2 regions of the Faecalimonas hominis genome follow, and region 1 is predicted to be linked to the other one. Evidence: predicted binding sites of a transcription regulator. Region 1 holds the regulator's gene; the other holds the start of a gene.
What was found. Region 1 encodes Rex, which represses fermentation and respiration genes when NADH is low (regulators of the CRP and FNR family bind a similar motif). Its sites were predicted from a motif close to ATTGTTAANTANTTAACAAT; they were not measured.

Region 1 (9,557 bases):
TAGATCAATTTTGGCATATACTCTGCTGTAAGTTTTCATCTTGTCTGCTCCTTCTCAAGTTTTCTCATTACATGGCTGATTGCATCAAGCAAATCATTTGCCAGTACACTGTAGCTTCCTTTTTCTTTCTGAGCGTAATCGCCACATAATCCATGTACATAAACGCCAATTTCACATGCATCTTTGCATTTCATTTTCTGTGCCAGAAATCCTACAATTATTCCGGCAAGCACATCTCCCGCTCCCGCTTTTGCCATTGCATGGTTCCCGGTTGTATTTATATAAATATCTTCTCCGTCAGCCGCCACAAATGTCCTTGCATCTTTCATTGCACAGACAATCGGATATTCTCTCACAAAATTCTTTAATACGGTGATTTTATTTTTCTGCACCTCTTCCACACTACACTGAAGCAGTCTTGACATCTCTTTTAAGTGTGGCGTAAGTATAACCTGCTTTTTATGTTCCAAAAGAGATAAATCTTCCGCCAAAAGAGTAAGTCCGTCCCCGTCAATCACAGATGGAATTTTCGCATACTGTATCGCATATGTAAATATTTTTTCAGACAGGTCACTTTTCCCGAGCCCCGAGCCGATTAAAAGGACATCACTCCGGTCAAACAATTGTTTCAACTGATTTTCATTAAATGTTTCGTAAGTGGAAATAATGGCTTCAGGAAGTGCCTGCTGCAAAATTACACGGTTATCCTCATGCGTATAAATCTGTACAAGTCCTGCACCTGCCGAGTAAGCCGCCTTTGCGTTCAAATAGGCTGCACCTGCCATTCCTTTGCTGCCCGCTATAATGAGTACTTTGCCAAATGTTCCTTTATTACCATTAGGGTTTCTCTTTGGCAGGGAAACGTCTTTATCTTCTCTGTCGTAAGTATAAAGTTTTTGTCCCGCAGGAAGTGCTTCCGATGAAATGCCGATGTCCGCGACGTAAATTTTTCCTGCATATTGCCGCCCTTTTTCAAACAACATTCCTATTTTTTCAAAAGCAAAACACACTGTAAAATCTGCACGGAAAGCACAGCCTTTTATTTCTCCGGTCGTATCGCATATTCCGGTTGGAATATCCACTGCGACTTTCGTTCCGTTCATCTCGTTTAACTGCTCGATTACCTCCTTATATTTTCCTGAGACATCTCTTTTCAATCCGATTCCCAAAAGGGCATCTATAATAACACTATATTCTTTTTTCTCCAATGTGTTTCCAATAGATATGCCGTAATTTTCTGCTATAGTGTATTGTCTTTTATTCTCCTCACTTGCGGTTTCTTTATTTCCCATATAACAAACATTCACATGTATGCCCTTTAAATAAAGAAGACGTGCAATGGCAAGACCATCGCCACCATTGTTTCCCGATCCGCAAACGATCAATGTCTTTGAACAGTCTACATTATTTTGTTCAAGTATTTCCACAACTTTAAGCGCTGCTCTCTCCATCAAAACGCAGGAAGGTACGCCCATCTGTTCAATGGTATACCGATCTGCATATTGCATCTCTTCACCTGTTAATACATATCTCATCTTACCCCTCCTGATTCTGACCGAATTTTTTCTCAGAAGAAAACAACGCATAGAAAAAGGCGGATTCCCACACTTCCACTATACGTTGTTTCGCTGTTATTCTGTATGTTCTTTGTTATAACGGCTGAGATTATATGATAATCTCATAAGACTTTCCGACAAATGTACGTTTTCCACAATGACATTCTTCGGTAAATCTAAATCTGTATGCGCAAAATTCCAAATTGCACGCACACCGTTATCTACCAAAAATTTCGCAACTTCAACCGCTTTTGCCTTCGGGATTGTGAGAACGGCTATATCAATATTGTGTTCATTGATAAAATCTTTCAATTCGTCCATCATGCGAATTGGGACTCCGCGAATAGATACACCCGAAAGTCTTGGATTCACATCAAAAATACCTTTAAAAATAAACCCTCTTCTCTCAAATGAAGTATAATTTGCCAGTGCCTGTCCAAGATTACCTGCACCGATTATAATCATATTATGATCTATATCCAATCCCAAAATCTTGCCGATTTCTGTATATAAATATTTTACATTATATCCATATCCCTGCTGTCCGAATCCGCCAAAATTGTTCAAATCCTGACGTATCTGGGAAGCGGTTACCTGCATTCTTCTGCTCAATTCATTTGAAGAAATACGCCCTACATTGTCTTCAAGTAGTTCTCCTAAGTATCTGTAGTATCTAGGCAATCTGCGTATTACTGCCTGAGAAATTTCTCTTTCTTCCACTGCACTTCACCTTCCAATCTGTTCTACGCAATATTATATAGAATAGTTCCGATAAAGTCAATTTTTTAGTTGTATTTTGCAGTATTTGAGTATAATATAAAGGATATGAGTTATTTTGGGAGGTTTATTATGATTTTAGCATGTCATAATCTTAATAAAGCATTTGGAGAACAGATCATCGTCAAAGATGGTTCTTTTCATATAGAGGAACATGAAAAAGCAGCCTTGATTGGCTTAAACGGAGCGGGAAAATCAACTATTTTGAAAATGATTATGGGCGAATTGCCTGTTGACAGCGGTGAGATTATTCTTGCAAAAGGTAAAACAATCGGTTACCTTTCACAACATCAGAAATTGGAAAGCGGAAATACTATTTACGAAGAAGTAAAAACAGCAAAATCTGATATTATCACTTTGGAAAATCAAATTCGCTCCATCGAACTGGAATTAAAGCATCTCACAGGGGAAGAACTTGAGAAACGTTTACAGACATATCATCATCTTACCGCTTCCTTTGAGCGTGCCAACGGATATGCTTATGAAAGTGAAATAACAGGTGTTTTAAAAGGTCTTGGTTTTTCGGAGGAAGACTTTGGGAAATCTGTGGATACGCTTTCTGGCGGACAGAAAACGAGGGTTTCTTTGGGTAAACTCCTTTTAACAAAACCGGATATTCTTCTTCTCGATGAGCCGACGAACCATTTGGACTTAAATTCAATCGCATGGCTGGAAACGTATCTTTCCAACTATCAGGGCGCCGTACTTATCGTGTCCCATGACCGTTACTTCTTAAATCGCGTCGTGACAAAAGTTATTGAAGTGGAACAGGGCAATATTATGATGTTTTTAGGCAACTATACTGCATTTGCCCAGAAGAAGAAACTTGTCCGCGAAGCAAAATTAAAAGAATATATGAAGCAGCAACAGGAAATCAAACATCAGGAAGCAGTTATTGAAAAACTTCGTTCTTTTAACCGGGAAAAGTCCATTCGCCGTGCGGAGAGCCGTGAGAAAATGTTGGACAAGATGACTTTGGTGGAAAAACCTACGGAGGTTACGTCAGAATTTCACATTTCCCTCGAACCTTCCTGTGTAAGCGGAAACGATGTGTTGACCGTAGAGCATTTAAGCAAGTCATTCGGAGCATTGAAACTGTTTCAGGATATTAGTTTTGAAATTAAACGCGGAGAACACGTTGCCGTTATCGGCGATAACGGAACGGGAAAGACAACTCTTTTAAAGATTTTAAACGAGGTACAGCCGGCAGACAGCGGTGTATTTACTTTAGGAACAAACGTACATATCGGATACTATGATCAGGAACATCACGTTTTGCATATGGAAAAAACAATTTTTGATGAAATTTCAGATGATTATCCGACTTTGACAAATACACAGATACGAAATACTCTCGCCGCTTTCCTTTTCACAGGCGATGATGTATATAAACAGATTAAAGATTTAAGTGGTGGGGAACGAGGACGTGTATCTCTTGCAAAATTAATGCTTTCCGAAGCAAACTTTTTGATTTTGGACGAACCTACAAACCATTTGGATATTACATCAAAAGAAATTTTGGAAAAAGCATTGAACGATTACAGCGGAACAATCTTATATGTATCCCACGACCGTTACTTTATCAATCAGACGGCAACCCGTATTCTCGACTTAGTGAATCATACATTTGTCAATTATATTGGAAACTATGATTACTATTTGGAGAAAAAAGAAGAATTAACCGCTGCTTACACAAATGTAAATACAGACACTCTTTCTGCTTCCGCACCGACGGAATCGGAAACAAAACTGGACTGGAAGGCACAGAAAGAACAGCAGGCAAAAGAACGTAAAAGACAAAATGATTTACGAAAAACAGAAGAACGTATTTCTGCTCTGGAGGAACGTGACGGTGAAATTGATGAACTGATGACACAGGAAGATGTGTATACCAATTCCGTTAAATGCCGTGAACTTTCCGAAGAGAAAGCAAACATTATGCAGGAGTTGGAACTTCTGTATGAGAAATGGGAAGAACTGGCGGAATAGGAAAAGGCAAACCTCTAAAATTGGGTTTGCCTTTTTCTCTTATAACAACTCAGCAATCGCCTGAATGAATTCCTCACTGTTTAGCACAGTCGGATTTGGAATAGATGTAATCAACGCCAAATCTTTCGTCATCTTACCACTCTCAATGGTATCAAGGGTTGCTTTTTCCAACTTATCTGCAAACTGCATTAATTCTTTATTATTATCCAATTCACCACGTTTACGCAATGCTCCCGTCCACGCAAAAATAGTTGCCACAGAATTTGTCGATGTTTCTTCCCCTTTTAAATGTTTGTAGTAATGTCTTTGTACTGTACCGTGAGCCGCCTCATATTCATAGTATCCTTCAGGGGAAACTAAAACAGAAGTCATCATTGCCAGTGAACCGAATGCTGAAGAAACCATATCACTCATTACATCACCATCATAATTTTTACAAGCCCATATAAATCCGCCTTCTGCTTTCATCACTCTTGCTACTGCATCATCAATCAATGTATAAAAATATTCTATACCGCATTCTTTAAATTTTGCATCATATTCTTTCTCATAAATTTCCTGAAAAATATCTTTAAATGTGTGGTCGTATTTTTTGGAAATAGTATCTTTTGTGGCAAACCATAAATCCTGTTTTGTTTCTAACGCATAATTAAAACAACTTCTCGCAAAACTCTCAATAGAATCATCGGTATTATGTATTCCCTGTGCGATTCCCGCTCCGTTAAACTGATGAATTAATTCTCTTTTTTCCGTTCCGTCCTCTGCTGTATAAACTAATTCTACTTTGCCCGGTGCGTCAATAATCATCTCTGTATTTTTATACACGTCTCCATAAGCATGTCTTGCCAGTGTGATTGGTTTCTTCCAATTTTTTACACATGGTTCAATTCCCTTTACAACAATCGGTGCACGAAAAACCGTTCCGTCTAACATAGCGCGAATAGTTCCGTTCGGGCTTTTCCACATTTCTTTTAAATTATACTCTGTCATACGTGCTGCATTTGGTGTGATAGTAGCGCATTTAACGGCAACACCGTATTTTTTTGTCGCATTTGCAGAATCAATGGTAACTTGGTCATTTGTTGCATTACGGTTTTCCAAACCTAAATCATAATACTCTGTTTTTAAATCAATGTACGGAAGTAATAAAGTGTCTTTGATCATCTTCCAAAGAATACGTGTCATTTCATCTCCGTCCATCTCAACGAGCGGGGTAGTCATTTTAATTTTTTCCATTTCAGTGTCCTCCTTTTTATTAAAACCCGTGCTTTTCTAAGTTCTCTAATACACATTTCATATGCTCGGTTATCAGCTCCCCTGCAAGCAGTTTATCTTTCTTTTTAATTGCTTCCAAAATTGCCTTATGCTCTGCGACTGATTTTTCTAACCGCCCTTCCGTCTTCACCGAATACACTCTCGCAAACTGCACATATTGATATAAATCAGATAAAATGTGTTTCAATATTTTACTGCCACATGCTTCATATAAAATACGATGAAATTTTCCGTCTAATATAGCCATTTTATCCGTACCGGATTTTTTCAGATGAAATTCCGATAATAAAATAATTTCTTCCAACTCATTCATATCTTCCTGTGTAATATTGTCAATCACCCATTCCGTACATAAATTTTCCAAAAGGGAGCGGATTATAAAAATATCATGTATATCTTTCTTGCTGATTCCCGTCACATAAGTTCCTTTATTCCGAATTGTTTTAACAAGTCCTTCCAGTTCTAGTTTTTTGAACGCCTCACGTACAGGAGTTCTGCTGACACCCAATTCTTTTCCAATTGTCATTTCTCTTAATTCATCATTTTCCTGATAAACACCGGATAAAATATCATTACGCAATTTGTGAAACACTTTTTCACTCAATGAATATCCTTTATCCTTTTCCATTTGTTTCACTCTCCACAACTCTATTTTTGTATAATTGTATACAATTATACAAAATCTGTCAAGAGAATAAAAAATCCCCCTTACCACTTTCGTGATAAAGAGGAATTTCATCTCTAGTGAAGTCTTCCGCCTTCATATTTCATTTTCATTCTGATAAAATGTAAAAGCTCCTGATATCGCATCTCCATGGAAGTTTCTTTCTCGGCAAAATCCATACTCTGTGCCGCGATACTCATAAACTTTTCTGTAATATCCTTCTTATGTTTCTGCAAAAAATATAATTTCTGCTCATTTTCAACTATATCAAGAAAATCTTCAATCAGACGCATATCTTCATCAGAAACTTTTTCCATTTCCTTTATAAAAGAAACAAGAGTTCTTACATACACTTTTTCTTCCTTGTCATTTTCTTTATAGACAACCATTTCTTCCCCTGTCTGAAAATCTGTTGCCAATTCCATAACCTGACATTGTTTTCCTTCCGGAAATCTGTAACATTCCCCTTTCGTTACCGTTTTATACTCCATGTCTATTTCCCCTTTCTATCTGTCAGATGATTCATCTGTATAAAACAGCGCATTAACAAATTCGTCGGAATCGAATTTCTGAAGGTCGTCTATAGATTCCCCTACACCGATATATTTTACCGGTATTTTTAATTCTGATTGAATGGCCACTGCAATACCGCCTTTAGCGCTTCCGTCCATCTTAGTCAATACAATTCCGGTAATATCCGCTACTTCATTAAATTCTCTTGCCTGTGCAAGGGCATTCTGTCCTGTTGTACCGTCCAAAACAACTAATGTTTCTCTGTACGCTTCAGGATACTCGCGTTCAAGGACGCGGTTGATTTTCTTTAATTCTTCCATAAGATTTTTCTTATTGTGAAGCCTTCCTGCCGTATCACAGAGAAGTACGTCAGCGTGACGCGCCTTCGCTGCGGCAACCGCATCATATACGATAGCTGCAGGGTCTGCACCGTCCTGTCCTCCAATCAATTCCGCATCTGCTCTTCTCGCCCACTCTACAAGTTGTTCGCCTGCTGCGGCACGGAATGTATCGGCAGCAGCCAATACGACCTTTTTATTGTTTGCACGAAGTTTCCCTGCAAGTTTTCCTATGGTAGTTGTCTTTCCTACCCCATTCACACCAATGACAAGAACGACAGATGTTCTGTCCTCAAATTCATATGCTGTTTCACCTACACGCATCTGTTCCTTAATACTGTCGATAAGAAGTTGCTTGCATTCCATTGGCTCTTTAATTCTCTGCTCTTTTACTTTTGCACGCAAATCATCTAAAACGGCATAGGTCGCCTGTACACCTAAATCGCCCATAATAAGCACTTCTTCCAGTTCCTCGTAAAATTCCTCATCAATTTTAGAAAATCCGTTAAAAATACTGTCCATACTTGAAACGATACTGTCTCTTGTCTTGGTCAGTCCGGAAACTAACCGTTTAAAAAATCCTTTTTTTTCTTCACCCATAATATTTCTCCTATTTTGTTAAGTCCTTTTCCAATAAATCTACGGAAACAAGGGTTGAAACTCCCTTCTCCTGCATAGTAATGCCGTACAGTCTGTCTGCGGCAGTCATTGTTCCCCGTCTGTGGGTAATGACAATAAACTGTGTGTTCTTTGTGAGTTTATGAAGATATTGCGCAAATCTTGTTACATTTGAATCATCAAGCGCTGCTTCAATCTCGTCCAAAAGACAGAACGGTGACGGTTTTAAATTTTGAATGGCGAATAACAGGGAAATTGCCGTCAACGCTTTTTCCCCACCGGATAACTGCATCATATTTTGCAGTTTCTTTCCCGGAGGCTGCGCAATAATCCGTATGCCTGCTTCCAATATATCTTCGTCTTCCATCAATTCAAGAGTGCCTTTTCCTCCGCCAAATAACTGCTTAAACACTTTATCAAATTCACTTGCAATCTCCTTGAAACGCTCTGCAAACTGTTTCCTCATGGCAGTGTCTAATTCTTCGATAATCTGAATGAGAGTTTCCTTTGCCTCCACCAAGTCATCATATTGTGTTTTTAAAAAGTCATATCTTTCGGATACGTTTTTGTAATCTTCTATCGCATTTACATTGACTGAACCTAAACCTCGAATTTCCGACTTCAAAAGTTGAATCTGACGTTTTATCTCGGATAAATCCGTAAAAGTCTCATTTCGCAGTTCTCTGGCCTTACTGTAGGTGATCTCATATTCTTCCCACATATAGTTAATCTGTTTTTCTAAAGTCTCTTCAAAAGTTTCTTTTTTACTGTTTAAGCGGAAACTTTCTTTATCCAAATCAGACATATGTTTGGAAAGTTCTTCCCTTTTTGTTAAAAAGTCCTTATTTTTCTGTGTTAAAATTTCTTTTTCCTGACTTAAATTTTGAATCTTCAATTCAATCTCTTCAAACAACTCTTTTGAATTGGTTATAGTTGTCCGGATTTCCTCAATCTGTTTCTCTTTCTCTCCAATTTCCAAAGAAGAATTTTCTTTATTCTGTCTCAACTGCTCCAGTTCTTCACCGAATTTAGCCATTTCTTCATGTATACGGGAAAGATTTTCAAGAATAAATTCATTTTTCTGCTCTAAATTTGCCAATGTCAGATGAATGCTCTCAGCCCTCTGCATTGTCTCGTTCTCTGAAACTTTTTCCTTCTCTAAAAGCAACTGTTGTTCCTCTATCTTTTTATTCAGTTCTCTTTCCAATTTTTCAGAAGTATCCAACTCAATCATGATAGATTCCTGATTTTCCAAAAGTTCTGCAGCCTGTTCTTCCAGTTCTTTTCCTTCCCGGTGCATATCTCCCGTCATCTTCAAAATATTTTCTTTTTTGGTATTTGCCTGGTTCAGATTCATCTTCAGTGTATTTTGAATGACGTATTTTTTTTGCAGTTTTTGATTGTTCTCTTCAATTTTTTCATAGCAGCCTGCCCGCTCCTGTTTTATCACTGCAATTTCTTTTTCCATGACAGTCATTTCTTTCTTTAACTGTACAACGGTTTTTTCAAATTCTTCAATTTCTCTTCGCCTGCTCAACAGATTACTTGTGTTTTTAAATGCACCACCTGTCATTGCACCGCCCGGATTAATTAATTCTCCTTCCACCGTAACGATACGAAGAGATTGCCTGTATTTGCGTGCAAGAGCAATTCCATCATCAATTTTCTCTACAACAATTGTTCTTCCAAGGAGACTGTCTGCAAGAACTTTAAACTTGTCTTCCACTGTGACAAGTGTATTTGCAAGACCGATTACTCCTTTTTCACGTAAAACTTCCGGCTGACGAATACCTCCGCCACCGGTTATGGCTGTAAGGGGAAGAAACG
Region 2 (9,557 bases), on a different contig from region 1:
CCATCATTACGCAGGGCGGCGTGAAAACGAAAGAAGTAAATCCGGCAACGATGGAATCAAAACTGGTTCCAAATCTGTACTTTGTAGGAGAAGTGCTGGATTTAGATGCCCTGACGGGCGGGTTTAACCTGCAGATAGCATGGTCTACGGCATATATGGCCGGAAGCAGTATTTGGTAAGAAGGGAGAAGGAGAATGGGATATAATATAGCAATCGATGGTCCTGCGGGAGCGGGAAAAAGTACAATAGCAAAAAAAGTGGCAAAAAAATTAGGGTATATTTATGTAGATACGGGTGCATTGTATAGAGGAATGGCGGTTTATTTTTTAGAAAACGGAGTGTCCGCCGATGAAACGGAACAGATAGGAAAGATGTGCAGACAGGCTGTTGTGACATTGGGATATGAAGACGGAGTACAGCAGGTATACTTAAATGGAGAGAACATTACGGCAAAACTTCGGGAAGAAGAAGTAGGTAAAATGGCGTCTGTCAGTTCTGCAATAAAAGAAGTCAGACTCCAATTATTGGAATTACAGAGAGACTTGGCTGCCAAAGAAAATGTTGTTATGGACGGAAGAGACATTGGAACGAATGTGCTTCCACAGGCGGAGACGAAAATCTACCTGACGGCAAGTGTGGAGACAAGAGCAAAAAGAAGATTTTTAGAACTGCAGGAAAAGGGTGTTCCGTGTGTGTTGGAAGAGATAGCCAAAGATATTGAAGACAGAGACTACAGAGATATGAACAGAGATGTGGCGCCGCTAAAGCAGGCGGAAGATGCGGTTTATATTGATTCTTCTGAAATGTCCATAGATGAAGTCGTTGCAGAAATATTAAAATATTGTAAATAAAGGTGAGAAAATGGAAATAAAAGTGGCAAAGACGGCCGGATTTTGCTTTGGAGTAAAAAGAGCCGTGGAAACGGTGTATGATCAGGTTGAAAAAGAAAAAGGCAAACAGATTTACACTTACGGACCGATTATTCACAATGATGAAGTTGTAAAAGATATGCAAAAAAGAGGAGTGAAGGTGATTCAGACGGAGGAAGAACTGGAAAACCTGGAGAATGGCGTAGTTATCATACGTTCTCATGGCGTGCCGAAAAGAATTTATGATAAACTGGCAGAGAAAAATATTGCGTGCGTAGATGCAACATGCCCTTTTGTTAAGAAAATTCATAATATTGTAAAAAGGGAGAGCGAAGCGGGCAGCCAGATTGTGATTATCGGAAATAATGAACACCCCGAAGTTGAAGGGATTAAAGGGTGGTCAACTTCTCCGGTTACGGTTATTCAAACGATGGAAGATGTGAACAATTTTGAGCCTGATAGGTCTGGGAAGGTGTGCATTGTATCACAAACGACATTTAATTACAAGAAATTTGAAGAATTAGTTGAAATTATTTCTAAAAAGCGTTATGATATAAGTGTTTTAAATACGATTTGTAATGCGACTACCGAGCGTCAGACCGAGGCGAGAAGCATTGCAGAGGGCGTAGATGCTATGATAGTTATCGGTGATAAGCATAGTTCTAATACCCAGAAATTATTTGAAATATGTGATAAAGCATGTAACAATACGTACTATATTCAGACACTTGACGATTTGGATTTGAATCAATTGGGGTCGGCAAAAACGGTAGGTATTACAGCAGGGGCGTCAACGCCTAATAATATAATTGAGGAGGTTCAAAATAATGTCAGAATTAACTTTTGAACAAATGTTAGAAGAGTCTTTAAAAACAATACGTAATGGAGAGGTCGTAGATGGTACTGTAATCGATGTAAAGCCAGATGAAATCATCTTGAATATAGGGTATAAAGCAGACGGTATTATTACAAGAAGCGAATATACAAATGAGCCAAACGTTGATTTGACAACTTTAGTATCAGTTGGTGATACGATGACTGTTAAAGTATTGAAAGTAAATGACGGAGAAGGTCAAGTGTTGTTAACATATAAGAGATTAGCAGCAGAAAAAGGTAATGAAAGATTAAAAGAAGCTTTTGAAAACAAAGAAGTATTAAAAGCGACAGTAAATCAGATTTTAGGCGGCGGATTAAGCGTTGTTGTTGATGAAGCAAGAGTATTCATTCCTGCAAGTTTAGTATCTGATACATATGAAAAAGATTTAAGCAAATATCAGGGACAGGAAATTGAATTTGTTATCAGCGAATTTAATCCAAGAAGAAACCGTGTAATCGGTGACAGAAGACAACTTTTAGTTGCAGAGAAAGCAAAATTACAGGAAGAATTATTTGCAAACCTTAAAGTGGGAGATGTTGTCGAAGGAACTGTTAAAAATGTAACAGATTTCGGTGCATTTATCGACTTGGGCGGAGTAGACGGATTATTACACATCTCTGAAATGTCATGGGGAAGAGTTGAAAATCCAAAGAAAGTATTCCAGGTAGGCGAAACAATCAAAGTTCTTGTAAAAGATATTAATGATACAAAAGTTGCGTTAAGTTTGAAATTCCCTGAGACAAATCCATGGGCAAACGCAGAAGAAAAATATGCTGTAGGAACAGAAGTTACAGGTAAAGTGGCAAGAATGACAAACTTTGGTGCATTTGTTGAATTAGCACCGGGCGTAGATGCTTTACTTCACGTTTCTCAGATTTCTAAAGTACACGTAGAAAAACCGGCAGATGTTTTAAACGTAGGACAGGAAATCACAGCAAAAATCGTAGACCTTAACGTAGCAGACAAAAAAATCAGTTTAAGCATGAAGGCTCTTGAAACAGAGGAAACAGCAGAAGAAACAGAAGAATCTGTTGAGGAATAGGATAGGGCTGGAGTAGAGATACATAAAAAATAGGGACGGAAGTCTCTATTTTTTATGTGAAAAAATATGTTAAAAATTCATCAAGATGTATATTAAAATATACAATCATTTGTAGTGAGTTACTAGAATTATATAAAAAATTCTTGTATGATATACATAAAGGATTGAAAACAAATGAAAGGAAGAGATAAAATGAAACTTTTAACATTTAAAGGAGGAATTCACCCTGATGATGGAAAGCAACTGGCAAAAGATAAGAAAATTGTCAGTATACTGCCAAAAGAAGAATTGGTTTACCCACTTTCACAGCATATTGGCGCACCGGCAAAACCTGTCGTGAAAGCGGGAGACAGAGTTTTGAAAGGGCAGAAGATAGCAGAAGCGGGAGGATTTGTTTCTGCGTCAATATTTGCATCTGTGTCAGGTGAAGTGAAAGGGATTGAAAAGCGTTTTAATCCTTCAGGAGCGAAAGTAGATTCGATTGTTGTGGAAAATGATTTTCAATATGAAGAAGTTTCGTATCTTCCGGTGAAACCTCTTGAGGAGATGACAAAGGAAGAGATAATTGATCGAATTAAAGAAGCGGGAATAGTGGGAATGGGAGGTGCAGGTTTCCCTACTCATGTAAAATTATCTCCGAAAGAGCCGGAAAAAATAGACTATGTCATTGCGAACTGTGCGGAATGTGAACCGTATATTACTGCGGATTATAGAAGAATGTTAGAAAATCCTGAAGAATTGATCAGCGGAATGCGTGTTGTATTAAGTATATTTCCACAGGCGAAAGGAATTTTCGGTGTGGAAGATAACAAACCGGATTGCATTGAAAAATTGAGAAAACTGACGGAGAAAGAGTCGAGAATGGAAGTAAAGGCATTAAAGACAAAGTATCCGCAGGGTGCGGAACGACAGTTAATCTTTGCCACAACGGGAAGAGCAATCAATTCTTCCATGCTTCCGGCAGATGCAGGCTGTGTAGTGGATAATGTGGAAACAATGATTGCCATTCATACAGCAGTTGTCGAAGGGAAAGCGGTTACGGAAAGAATCGTAACGTTAAGTGGAGATGCGGTAAAAGAACCGGGTAACTTCAAAGTGTTGTTCGGGACAAATCATCAGGAAGTGATTGAAGCGGGAGGAGGATTTAAAAATCCGCCTGAGAAAATCATTTCAGGAGGTCCGATGATGGGATTTGCCATGTTTACTACAGACACTCCAATTACAAAAACTTCATCATCTATTTTGGGATTTACGAAAGATGAGGTAAAGGCGAATGAGCCTACTGCCTGCATTAATTGCGGACGATGTGTGGAAGTCTGTCCAAGCCGTATTATTCCTTCAAGACTTGCAGATTTGGCGGAGCGTCACGATGAAGAAGGATTTAAAAAACTGGAAGGGCTTGAGTGTATAGAATGTGGTTCGTGCAGTTATGTATGTCCGGCAAAACGGCAGTTAAAACAGTCCATTGGAACAATGAGAAAAATTGCGTTGGCAAATAGAAAAAAATAAAGGAAGAGGTGACGAAAAGTGAGTGAACAATTTAATGTATCGTCTTCACCACATATACGTTCAAAAACAACAACAGCAAATATTATGTTATGCGTAGTGCTGGCACTATTACCTGCCACAGCATTCGGAGTTTATAATTTCGGAGTACAGGCGTTGGGTGTCGTATTGATTACGGTAGGTTCAGCGGTGCTTACGGAGTACATTTATGAGAAACTGATGCACAAAAAAGTGACGATTTGTGATTTCAGTGCGGCAGTAACCGGATTACTATTAGCACTGAATCTTCCGCCTACAGCACCGTGGTGGCTCTGTGTTCTTGGAAGTGTTTTTGCTATTTTAATCGTAAAACAACTTTTTGGCGGATTGGGACAGAACTTTATGAACCCTGCATTGGCAGCCAGATGTTTTCTTCTCATTTCCTTTACGGGAAGAATGACAACATTTGTATATAATGATGCGGTGACAAGTCCAACACCTTTGGCGGCATTAAAAGCAGGTGAAGATGTAAATCTTAAAGATATGTTTATTGGAAATATTGCAGGAACAATCGGTGAGACTTCAGTAATCGCTATTTTAATAGGAGCGATATTCCTGCTTGTTATGGGAATTATTCAGATTCGCATTCCTCTTACATATATTGTAACATTTGTTATTTTTCTTATTTTATTTAGTGGACACGGGTTTGATGTCAACTACATTGCCGCACATCTTTGCGGAGGCGGATTAATGCTTGGCGCATGGTTTATGGCAACGGATTATGTGACTGCGCCGATTACAAAAAGAGGACAGATTTTATATGGTGTCTGTCTTGGCGTTCTTACGGGAACGATTCGTCTGTTTTCGGGTTCGGCAGAAGGGGTGTCATATGCAATTATCATTAGTAACCTTTTAGTTCCGTTGATTGAAAAGGTAACAATTCCGAAACCTTTCGGCAAAGGAGGAGAAAAATAATGAATAAAATTGTAAAAAATGCACTGATTTTGACAGCGATTACTCTTGTATCAGGTCTGTTGCTTGGCGGTGTCTATGAGATAACAAAGGAACCTATACAGGCGTCAAAAGAAAAGGCAAAACAGGAAGCGTATAAATCTGTTATGTCAGATGCCGAAGAATTCGAGACAGACAACAGTTTTGATGAAAAGAAAGCGGAGAAAATTTTAGAGAAAAACAAAATTAACGGCTGTTATCTAAGCGAAGTTGCAGTTGGAAAAGATAAATCAGGAAAAGAGATTGGATATGTCATTACTTCGACTTCAAAAGAAGGATATGGCGGAGAAATTCAAATTTCAGTTGGAGTTTCAATGGACGGAACGGTAACGGGAATTGAAATCTTATCCATCAATGAAACTGCAGGTTTGGGAATGCAGGCAACTGAGCCGGCATTTAAAAAGCAGTTTGAAAATGTCAAAACAGATAAGTTTGAAGTGAAAAAAGATAATCCAAAAGGAAATGTAGATGCGTTAAGCGGTGCTACAATTACAACGAGAGCCGTGACAAATGCAGTAAATGCAGGACTTTCATATTTTCAAGATGCGTTGGGAGGTAGTGTAAATGAATAAGTGTATGGAACGGTTATATAACGGTCTGATTAAAGAAAACCCTACCTTTGTATTAATGCTCGGAATGTGTCCGACATTGGCGGTTACAACTTCAGCCATCAATGGAGTAGGTATGGGACTCACAACAACAGTTGTATTAGTTATGTCTAATATGTTGATTTCCATGTTGAGAAAGGTTATTCCGGATTCAGTGAGAATGCCGGCATTTATCGTAGTAGTAGCATCTTTCGTAACGATTGTGCAGTTTTTATTGGAAGGATTTGTTCCTGTTTTATATGATGCGTTAGGACTATATATTCCTCTTATTGTAGTAAACTGTATTATTTTGGGAAGAGCGGAAAGTTACGCATCTAAAAATCCGGTTCTTCCGTCAATTTTCGATGGGATCGGTATGGGGCTTGGTTTTACTGTAGGATTAACAAGTATCGGTATTGTCCGTGAAGTAATTGGTGCGGGAGAAATCTTTGGATTCCGCGTAATGCCTGCATCTTACGAGCCTATTACTATTTTCATTTTGGCGCCGGGAGCATTTCTTGTACTTGCAGGTCTTGTTGCTTTACAGAATAAGATTAAAGCAAATGCAAAGAAAAAAGGAAAAGAAGTAGTTGAAGCAAGTTGTGGCGAAGGCTGTGCATCTTGTGGAAACCACGGTTGCAAAGGAAAAGTATTTCCTGTAGAAAGCGATAAATAGGAGGGGACAAAATGAAAGAGTTATTGATTATTGCGGTTGGCTCTGCACTTGTAAATAACGTTATTTTAAGCCAGTTTTTAGGAATTTGTCCATTTTTAGGTGTGTCTAAAAAGGTGGAAACAGCGGCAGGTATGGGAGGAGCGGTTGTATTCGTTATTACAATTTCATCGTTCTGTACCGGTTTGATTTATAAGTTTATTCTGTCACCGTTACATTTTGAATATTTGCAGACAATTGTATTTATTTTGGTAATTGCTGCGTTGGTACAGTTTGTTGAAATGTTTTTGAAGAAAATGATGCCTCCGTTATATAAAGCGTTGGGAGTATATCTTCCGTTAATTACAACAAACTGTGCAGTGCTTGGTGTAGCATTGACGAACGTACAGAAAGAGTACGGAATTTTGGAAAGTGTAGTAAACGGATTTGCAACTGCTTTAGGATTTACGATTGCCATTGTAATTATGGCGGGAATTCGTGAAAAAACAGAGCATAATGATGTATCACCGTCATTCCAGGGAACACCTATTGTACTTGTGACGGCAAGTTTAATGGCGATAGCGTTCTTTGGATTTTCGGGACTAATTTAGGAGGCTGGAAAAATGAGTATAACGGGAATAGTAATTGCTGCCGTAATCGTAGGCGGAACAGGATTATTTATCGGTGCTTTTTTAGGACTGGCAGGAAAGAAGTTTGCTGTGGAGACAGATGAGAGAGAGGAAGCAATCATAGAAGTTCTTCCGGGCAATAACTGTGGAGGCTGCGGATACGCAGGTTGTTCAGGTCTCGCCAGTGCGATTGTAAAAGGAGAGGCAGAGATAAGCGGCTGTCCGGTTGGAGGATCAGCCGTGGCGGCGGAAATCGGTAAAATTATGGGAGTTGAGGCAAAAGAGCAGACTCGAATGACTGCCTTTGTAAAATGTGCCGGAACTTGCGACAAGGCTGGAAAAGATTATGTGTATACAGGTATAGAGGACTGTACAATGATGAAATCCATGCAAAATGGCGGTCCTAAATCATGTAATTACGGCTGTCACGGTTTTGGAACTTGTGTAAAAGCCTGTCCTTTTGATGCAATTCATATCGAAAACGGTGTTGCTGTGGTAGATAAAGAAGCATGTAAGGCGTGTGGAAAATGTATTGCGGTATGTCCGCAGAATTTAATTGAATTAGTACCTTATGGACAGAAACATTTGGTACAGTGTAATTCTAAAGATAAAGGAAAAGATGTCATGTCAGCATGTAAGGCGGGCTGTATTGGCTGTAAAATGTGTCAGAAAGTCTGTGAGTATGATGCGATTACGGTAGAAGATAATATTGCGCACATTGATCCTGAAAAATGTACAAATTGCGGGGCTTGTGCAGAAAAATGTCCTAAGAAAATTATTATGTAGGGAAGAAAAATGTGGAAACAGGCAGGAAAATTGTTTTGGCAGGATATAAAGAAATTAAAGATAGCGATTATCCTTATTGGTATTTATCTTGCTTTCATGAAATTTGTGTTACATAGTGGGTGTCCGTTTGTAGTTGTGACAGGATTTCCATGTGCAGCTTGTGGGCTGACAAGAGCAGGCGTCCATTTCCTTAAAGGGGAATGGATACAGGCGTGGAATGTACACCCTGCCATTTTTCCCATCGTACTTCTTGTTGTCGTTTTTATAATTCAGAGATATTTCAGACAAGCATCATTAAAGAAATTAAAAAAATATGCGATTTTGCTTATTGTGGGAATGCTGGTTTTATATGTTTACCGGTTTGCCACACAATTTCCGGGCAACCCGCCAATGTCGTATTATAGGGATAATTTGATGATGCGTATTGTGAAATGGATAAAAATGTGATATGATAAGCAATAAATTATTATAGACTAAAGGAGTTGCAGTTATGGAAGAAAATTACAATAACGAACAGGAAAACGAACAGCAGTACCAGTATAATTATAATACGGACTATAACTACAATCAGCCTCAGAATTACAATCAGCAGAACGACAACGGAGTAATGTCGGTAGGGGAATGGCTTTTGACAATTTTAGCCACAATTATCCCATGTATCGGTCCCATCATATATTTGGTTTGGGCCTTCGGAAAAGGTGGAAATGAAAACCGCAGAAATTATTGTAAGGCGTGGTTGATTTACTGGGTAATTCAGACAATATTAGCAATTATTTTAGTGATTGTTTTATTTGCGCTAATTATTCCGGCATCTTCACAATACTATTATTACTAGAGTAGAAAAATAATGATACCCTCTTATTTCAAGATGGTATCATTTATTTTTTTCTGTACAATGTAACTGATAATCGTCTGTAATGAAAACGGCATCAACATTATCTAATTGGTTGATTAGTTTTAATCCATTTTCTAAGCCTAAAATAAAGCAGGCAGTGCTGAGCGCATCGCCGTCAGCGGAGGAATCGGATATAATTGTTACACTCAAAAGATTGCTTTCTTTTGGATAGCCGGTGGAGGAATCCAAAAGATGGTGATAGATTTTACCGTTCTTTTTAAAATATCGTTCATACACGCCTGAAGATACGACAGAGCGGTCATCTACGGGAATGGAGGCTATTGTTTCGTTTTGTTCTCCAAAAGGTTTCTGTATACCGATATGGAAAGGTTTTCCGTCCGGTTTATTGCCGACTGTCAGTACGTTGCCTCCGAGATTAATCATGGCGTGTTTGACACCTTCTTTTTCAAGATATTCCTTCAGGCGGTCTGCGATGTAACCTTTTGCGATTCCACCCAGATCTAACGCGGCTTTGGGATCGAGGAGTTGAACGGTATTTCCGTCAACCACTACGTTTTTATAATTTACATGACTTTTTGCTTCCTGAATAAGAGTTGGAGCGGGAACGTTTCCGTCATTGTTTTTGAAGTCCCAAAGACTGCTCAGAGGGGCAATCGTAATGTCGAAAGCACCATTTGATAATTCGCTGTAATAGAGAGCCTTCTTAATAAGTTCGACTGTTTCGTCAGAAACTTCTACGGGAACTCCGTTACTTTGATTAATT

Region 2: the regulator Rex is predicted to act here: its motif matches at 2,854-2,873, upstream of rsxC (electron transport complex subunit RsxC).

The regions. Positions count from the first base shown of each region.
Region 1 is NZ_BAAHSH010000024.1:15,571-25,127, reverse strand. Features, by position in the region: gene alr (alanine racemase) at 1-39, opposite strand, end outside; gene ACYQ35_RS03655 (NAD(P)H-hydrate dehydratase) at 36-1,535, opposite strand; gene ACYQ35_RS03650 (redox-sensing transcriptional repressor Rex) at 1,632-2,276, opposite strand; gene ACYQ35_RS03645 (ABC-F family ATP-binding cassette domain-containing protein) at 2,406-4,322, shown strand; gene ACYQ35_RS03640 (NADP-dependent isocitrate dehydrogenase) at 4,362-5,558, opposite strand; gene ACYQ35_RS03635 (GntR family transcriptional regulator) at 5,578-6,225, opposite strand; gene ACYQ35_RS03630 (DUF1653 domain-containing protein) at 6,339-6,752, opposite strand; gene ftsY (signal recognition particle-docking protein FtsY) at 6,768-7,712, opposite strand; gene smc (chromosome segregation protein SMC) at 7,723-9,557, opposite strand, start outside.
Region 2 is NZ_BAAHSH010000036.1:10,899-20,455, reverse strand. Features, by position in the region: gene ACYQ35_RS06885 (BaiN/RdsA family NAD(P)/FAD-dependent oxidoreductase) at 1-179, shown strand, start outside; gene cmk ((d)CMP kinase) at 195-851, shown strand; gene ispH (4-hydroxy-3-methylbut-2-enyl diphosphate reductase) at 862-1,716, shown strand; gene rpsA (30S ribosomal protein S1) at 1,697-2,788, shown strand; gene rsxC (electron transport complex subunit RsxC) at 2,981-4,297, shown strand; gene ACYQ35_RS06860 (RnfABCDGE type electron transport complex subunit D) at 4,316-5,248, shown strand; gene ACYQ35_RS06855 (RnfABCDGE type electron transport complex subunit G) at 5,248-5,856, shown strand; gene rsxE (electron transport complex subunit RsxE) at 5,849-6,547, shown strand; gene rsxA (electron transport complex subunit RsxA) at 6,559-7,134, shown strand; gene ACYQ35_RS06840 (RnfABCDGE type electron transport complex subunit B) at 7,147-7,938, shown strand; gene ACYQ35_RS06835 (DUF2752 domain-containing protein) at 7,948-8,385, shown strand; gene ACYQ35_RS06830 (hypothetical protein) at 8,429-8,773, shown strand; gene ACYQ35_RS06825 (FAD:protein FMN transferase) at 8,813-9,557, opposite strand, start outside.